Regions from separate parts of the Clavibacter sp. genome, predicted to be linked through region 2. Evidence: predicted binding sites of a transcription regulator. Region 2 holds the regulator's gene; the other holds the start of a gene.
The links. The regulator HspR, encoded in region 2, represses chaperone genes until heat shock. The targets are predictions, from matches to a motif close to AAGTTGAGTCNNNNNGACTCAACTT.
Positions count from the first base shown of each region.

Region 1: a site for HspR is predicted at 1,932-1,956, ahead of HDR73_RS03685 (Hsp20/alpha crystallin family protein). Genes of this name have one in related genera too.

Region 1 is NZ_JAAVCB010000029.1:46,344-49,740, reverse strand. Features, by position in the region: gene HDR73_RS03700 (MarR family winged helix-turn-helix transcriptional regulator) at 1-570, opposite strand, end outside; gene HDR73_RS03695 (SDR family oxidoreductase) at 686-1,378, opposite strand; gene HDR73_RS03690 (hypothetical protein) at 1,460-1,858, shown strand; gene HDR73_RS03685 (Hsp20/alpha crystallin family protein) at 1,994-2,458, shown strand; gene HDR73_RS03680 (GNAT family N-acetyltransferase) at 2,546-3,397, opposite strand, start outside.
Region 2 is NZ_JAAVCB010000105.1:7,536-10,932, forward strand. Features, by position in the region: gene HDR73_RS11510 (nucleotide exchange factor GrpE) at 1-545, shown strand, start outside; gene HDR73_RS11515 (DnaJ C-terminal domain-containing protein) at 666-1,679, shown strand; gene HDR73_RS11520 (heat shock protein transcriptional repressor HspR) at 1,681-2,148, shown strand; gene HDR73_RS11525 (class I SAM-dependent methyltransferase) at 2,145-3,397, shown strand, end outside.

The DNA of each region.
Region 1 (3,397 bases), on a different contig from region 2:
GCCGGCGGCCTCGCCGATGCCGACCGCGACGCGGGCGAGGAGGCGACGGAGGGCGACGCGCTCGTCGGGGTCGAGGTCCCGCATCAGGCCGTCCTCCACCTCGCCGAGGGCGACGCGCGCCGTCGCGAGCAGGGAGCGCCCGGCGTCGGTCGGCACGACCTGGCGGATCCGGCGGTCGCGCGGATGCAGCTGCCGCTCGACGTGCCCGCCCTCGGCGAGCGCGTCGATCACGTAGGTCATCTGCGTCTTGTCGATGCCGAGCCGCTGCGCGAGCGCGAGCTGCGACGACGGCTCCTCCGTGGTGATCGCGACGAGCACCTGGTAGCCGCGCGGCCCGCCCGGGACGTGCGCCACGGCGGCCTGCGCGGTGCGTACGAACCCCTGGTACACGGCCTGGATGGACCAGCCGAACTGCGTCTCGATGCCGCCGGAGCCCCAGTCGATGCCGGAGGCGTCGACGCCGGACGCGTCCACGTGGGCGTCGACGCCGGACGCGTCCACGTGGGCGTCGACGCCGGACGCGTCCACGTGGGCGTCGGCGCGGGTGTCGGCGTCGCTGCGGGAGGTCATGGTGAGAACGTATCGTCAGAAGACCGTCTCTCGCAACGACGATCTCCAAGACGTAAGGAATCGCGCTCGGCGCACGCGCGGACGACGGGGCCGATGCGTCCGGTCGTCCGCCGGATCAGCCCCCGAACGGGCGCAGCGACACCGACTCGAGCGTGCCGTCGCGGGTCTGATCGACCACGAGGCGCACGGCGCGCGCGACGGATGCGGGCTCGAGGTAGCGCGTCTCGTCGTACGCGCCGCCCTCCTTGGCGCGCAGCTCCCGCTGCATGTCGGTGGCGACGCGGCCCGGGTGCACGCTCGACACGCGCACGCCGTTCGGGCGCTCCTCCTCGCGGAGGGCGTCGCCGAGCGCGCGGAGGGCGAACTTGGATCCCGCGTAGACGCCGCCGGTGGGGTTCGCCGTGAAGCCGGATCCGGAGTTCACGAGCACGACCTGCCCCTTCGCCGCCCGGAGCGCGGGCAGGAGCACGCGTGTCACCTCGGCCACCGCGAACACGTTGACCTCGAACACGCGGCGCCACTCCTCCACCGGCGTCGCGTCGACCGCGTCGCCGCCGATCACGCCGGCCGAGTGCACGAGCACGTCGAGGCGGTCGAGCCCCGGCACGAGGTCGGTGAGGCCGCCCGCGGCGAGGTCGGCCGCCCAGCCGACGGCGTCGGTGAGGGAGGCGGCGAGCGCGTCGACGGCATCGCGGTCGCGGCCGTGCACGATCACGCGATGCGTGCGGGCGAGGTCTTCGGCGACGGCGCGGCCGATGCCGCGGGTGGCTCCCGTGACGAGGGCGACAGGGCGGGCGGTGTCGGTCATGGATCCTCCTGGGTCGCGGTCCTCCAGGCTACCGACGGCATCCGGCCATCCCGTCGGGGGTGCTCCGGGGCATGACGTAGCGTGAAGGGACCCGCCTCCGAGCGGCCCGCCGCCCGAGAGGATCCGCCCGTGCACGCCCGCTTCTCCGCCAGCCTCGAGGTGCTGCGCCAGGAGGCCCGCGACGAGCTGGACGCCGTGATCGAGCACCGTTGCCGGAACGGCGACGACCCGTGGGAGGTGATCCCGCAGCTGCCGACCGTGGACGAGCACGTGGTCGCGACGCTCCGGCAGGACGTGCTCGAGGCCGACGGGATGGCCGAGGAGCTGGCCCGCGTGCGCGATCCGTCGACCGAGCCCGGCGTGGTCGCGCGGTTCGAGTACCGGCTGCTGCGCGGGATCGCCATGGAGCACCCGGACCTCTCGCGCGCGGTGTGGACCCTCATCGGCCGCATGGAGCGCGACCTGCGCCGACGCTCCTGAAGCGGTGGCGAGAGCCGCATTCGCCCTCGGCGAACGGCTTGGCACTCCCCTGCGTCGAGTGCTAATCTCGCCGTAGTTGAGCCGAGGGGGCTCAACCCGCAGATCATCACCGCAGATCATCGTGAGGAGTCGAGCATGAACATGACCTTCGATCCGTTCCGCGAGCTGGACCGCGCCATGGGCGCCCTCGCCGAGACCCGCCAGGCGAACCGGCCCATGCCCATCGACCTGCACCGCGAGGGCGACACCTACGTGTTGGCCGCCGACCTCCCGGGCATCGACCCGGGCTCGGTCGACATCGACGTGGACGGCCAGCTGCTGACCATCCGCGCGGAGCGCACGCTCGCCGGCGACCAGAACGTGCGGTGGCTCACGCGCGAGCGCGTCGCCGGCACGTTCCTCCGCCAGCTGACGCTCGGCCAGGGCATCGACACCGAGCGCATCTCGGCGCACTACGCCAACGGCGTGCTGAGCGTCACCATCCCGGTGAGCGAGCGGGCGAAGCCGCGCAAGATCGCGGTCACGTCCGACGAGCAGCAGGGCCAGGGCCAGGACGGTCAGACGCTGCGCGTCGAGCAGGGCGCGCACGCCGCGAGCTGATCCGACCGGGCCGCGAGGCGCCCACACGACGAGGAGCCGTCGTCCGCAGCAGCGGGCGGCGGCTCCTCGCATGCGCGGGCCGGGTGGTCAGTCGATGCGCGGCCGGAGGCCCGCGTGGATGGCGAGCGGGTTCCGCAGCGAGCCGTGGATCTGCATCACCGGCGCCTGCAGATCGACCATCCGCCGGTTGTCGCGCAGCTGCAGGCGGTTGAGGCACGAGCGGTCGAACGACGGCGCGAAGAGGTCGAGGCGCGAGAAGCGCTCCGCGAGCTCCGGGTGCGCGCGCTCGTGGTCGGCGAGCGCCTCCGCGGCCACGCGCCACAGGCCATCGGGGCCGAGGTCGTCCCGGTCCTCGAGGAGCGCGGCGGCGAAGCGGAGGAAGCCGTCCATCACGTCGGTGAAGACCGTGAGGGTGCGCTCGTCCTCGGGGATCTCCATGCGGATCCGCCGCACGTCGTCCGGCAGCTCGCGCTCGGTGTCGAAGAGGGCGACCTCCTCGGCGATGTCCTTCATCAGCACGCGGACGACGACATGGTCGCGCAGCACGAGGATCACGTTCTCGCCGTGCGGCATGAACGCCAGGTCGTGCGCGATGAGCGCGTGCGCGAGCGGGACGAGGTACGCGTCGAGCCAGCGGCGCAGCCACGCGGCCGCGCCGATGCCGGATGCATCGATCAGCGCGCCGAGCACCGTGTCCCCGTGCGCGTCGACGTGCAGGAGGCTCGTCATGCTCATCAGCCGCTCGCCCTCGGCGAGGCCGGGCACGGGCGACTCACGCCAGAGCGCGGACAGCATCTTGCCGTGGGAGTGGCCGGGCGGCAGCGCGGCGTCGACCCGCTCGTCGCGCACGCCGACCGCGGCGACCTCGCGGAGGATCCCGAAGCCGAGCCGCGCGAACTCCGCATCGCCCGTGACGAGCGCGTGCACCCAGTCGTTGAT
Region 2 (3,397 bases):
CCGATGAGGCCTCCGTCCCGGGAGCCGACGGCGCGTTCGTCGAGGCCGAGGGCCCCGACGTCGAGACGACCGACCCCATGGACGAGGAGCTGCAGGACCTCATCGAGCAGACGCGCGCCGAGCCCGCCGAGGGCGACAGCGAGCACCTCGCGGACTTGAAGCGCGTCACCGCCGAGTACGCCAACTACCGCAAGCGCACCGAGGCCAACCGCGAGATCGAGCGCCAGCGCGCGGTCGGCGACGTGGTCAAGGGCATCCTCCCGGTGCTCGACGACCTCGACCGGGCCGAGAAGCACGGCGACCTCGCGGAGGGCGGACCGCTCACCGCGATCGTCGCCAAGCTGCGGACGAACGTGGAGCGCATCGGGCTGGTCAAGGTCGGCGCCGTCGGCGACGCCTTCGACCCGCAGGTGCACGAGGCGATCTTCCAGAAGCCGAACCCCGAGGTCCAGGTGGACACCGTCGCGGACGTCGTCGAGAGTGGCTACTACATCGGCGAGACGCTGCTGCGGGCCGCGAAGGTCGTCGTCGACAAGCCGGAGTAGCGCCATCAACCGCAGCGAAGATCCGGCTGCACCCACCCCGGTCCGGGCGTCCGCACGCGCGGGCGCCCGGACCGGGTCGTGCGGCCCCCACCACGAGACGAAGAAGAAGGGAGGCGTCTGATGGCCAGCCAGGACTGGTTCGACAAGGACTTCTACAAGGTCCTCGGAGTGTCCAAGGACGTCTCGGAGGCCGACCTCAAGAAGGCCTACCGCAAGCTCGCGCGGCAGTACCACCCGGACAGCAACCCGGATCCGTCGGCGGAGGCGCGCTTCAAGGAGATCAGCGAGGCGCACGCCGTGCTCGCCGACAAGGAGCAGCGCAAGGAGTACGACCAGATCCGCGCGATGGGATCCGGCGCCCGATTCAGCGCGCCGGGTGCCGGCGCGCCGGGCGGTGGCTTCGAGGACGTGTTCGGCGGCATGTTCGGCCAGCAGTCCGGCGGCCGCGGGCGGCGTACGGCCGGGTTCGGATCCGGCCAGCCGCAGTACAGCCAGGGCGGGTTCGAGGACATCCTCGGCGGTATGTTCGGCAACGGCGGCTTCGGCCAGTCGACCGGCGGCTACCGGGGCTACGGCGCTCCCACCAAGGGGCGCGACGTCACGGCGTCCACCACGGTCGACTTCCTCACCGCGGTGCAGGGCGACGTCGTGCGCCTGCAGGACTCCGACGGCCGCCCCCTCACGGTGCGCGTGCCGGCCGGGGTCTCCGACGGGCAGAAGATCCGCCTCGCCGGCAAGGGCGAGCCGTCGGGCGACGGGGGCGCCTCGGGCGACATCATCCTCACGGTGCACGTGCGACCGCACCCCGTGTTCGAGCGCGACGGGCTGAACCTCCGGGTCAACGTGCCCGTGACGTTCCCCGAGGCCACGCTCGGCGCGACCATCGAGGTGCCCACGCTCGGCGGCGACCCGGTGCGGCTGAAGGTCGCGCCCGGCACGTCGAGCGGCAAGGTGCTGCGCGTCAAGGGCCGCGGCGTCACGACCCCGAAGGGCACGGGCGACCTGCTCGCGCGCATCGAGGTCGCGGTGCCGTCGCGCCTCACCGACGCCCAGCGCGTCGCGCTCGACGCGTTCGCCAGCTCGGGACCCGCCGAGGACCCGCGCCGGGAGCTCATCGAGCGGGCCAGGAGCTGAGATGGATCCCCGCGACACGATGGACGAGGACGCCCCCGTCTTCGTGATCTCCGTGGCGGCCGAGCTGTCGGGCATGCACCCGCAGACGCTCCGGCAGTACGACCGCCTCGGGCTCGTGTCGCCCACCCGGACCGCCGGGCGCTCCCGCCGCTACTCGATGCGCGACATCGTGCAGCTGCGGGAGGTCGCCCGGCTCGGCGCGGAGGGCGTGAGCCTGGAGGGCATCGCGCGGATCCTCGAGCTCGAGAACCAGGTGTCCGAGCTCCGCGGACGCGTGCGCCAGCTGGAGTCCGCGCTAGCCGACGAGCTGCTGTCGCGGCCCGGTCGGCGCGTGTTCGCGGCCCGCGGCGACGGCGACGTGGTGTCGCTGCGCGCGGGCGTGCGTCCCTCGCAGCCCACCGAGGTGGTGCTGTACCGTGCGGCGCTCGCCATGCCGGACGACGACCGTTCCGAGCGCGACGCGCGGTGAGCGACGCTCCCGCCGCCGCTCCCGACGCCGCCGCTCCCGACGCCGCACGCGTATCCGCCGCCGACGACCTGCTCGACCTGGGCGCACTGCGACGCCGGCCTGACGTCGAGGCCGAGAACCTCTTCGCGGTGGACGCGGCCGACCGCCTGCTCCTCGACGAGCTGGTCGCGCTGCTCGCCGCCGCGTCCGCCGACGGCCGCCCCCTGCGGCCCGAGGACGTCGTCGTGATCGGCGACCACTACGGCGCCCTCGCCCTCGGCGCCGCGGCAGCGCTGCGTCGGGCCGGGGCGGCGGATCCCGTGCGCATCCGCGTGCACCAGGACGCCCTCGCCTCCGAGACCGCGCTCCGCCTCAACGCGGAGCTGATCGGCGAGACCGCCGAGATCGCCCACCACGGGCTCGACGCCGCGCTCGCCGCGCACGCCCGCGTCGTGATCGCGCGCCTGCCCTGCAGCCTCGACGCGCTCGACGAGTGGGCCGGGGTGGTCGCGGGCGCCGCCGCCGACGACGTGACCGTGCTCGCCGGCGGGCGCGTGAAGCACATGACGCCCGCGATGACGGACGTGCTGCGCCGCCGCTTCGGCGACGTGCACGCGACCCTCGCCCGGCAGAAGTCGCGGATCCTCGTGGCGCGCGAACCCGTGCGCCCCGCCGCCGCCGCCGACGCCGACGCCGCCTACCCCCGCAGCGAGTCGCACCCCGACCTCGGCCTCGAGGTGCGCGCGCACGGCGCCGCGTTCGCCGGCGCCCGCATCGACATCGGCACGCGCTTCCTCCTCTCCTTCCTGCCCGACCTGCCCGAGGACGCCCGCGTCGCCGTCGACCTCGGCTGCGGCACGGGCGTCATCGCGTCGGCCGTCGCGCTCGCCCGGCCGGGCATCCGCGTGATCGCGACCGACCAGTCGTGGGCCGCCGTCGACTCCGCGCGCGCGACCGTCGCCGCGAACGGGGTCGCCGAGTGGGTGACCGTGGTGCGCGACGACGCCGGTTCCACCGTGCCCGACGGATCCGCCGACCTCGTGCTCCTGAACCCGCCGTTCCACACGGGCGCGACCGTGCACGCGGGCCTCGCGCCGCGCCTGTTCGCCGCCGCCGCGCGCATGCTCCGCCCGGGCGGCCAGCTCTGGACCGTCTACAACAGCCCGCTCGGGTACCGACCGCAGCTGACGCGCATCGTCGGGCCCACGCGCGAGGCGGGTCGGAACGCGAAGTTCACGGTCGCCGTCTCGACGAAGCCGGATCACCGGGC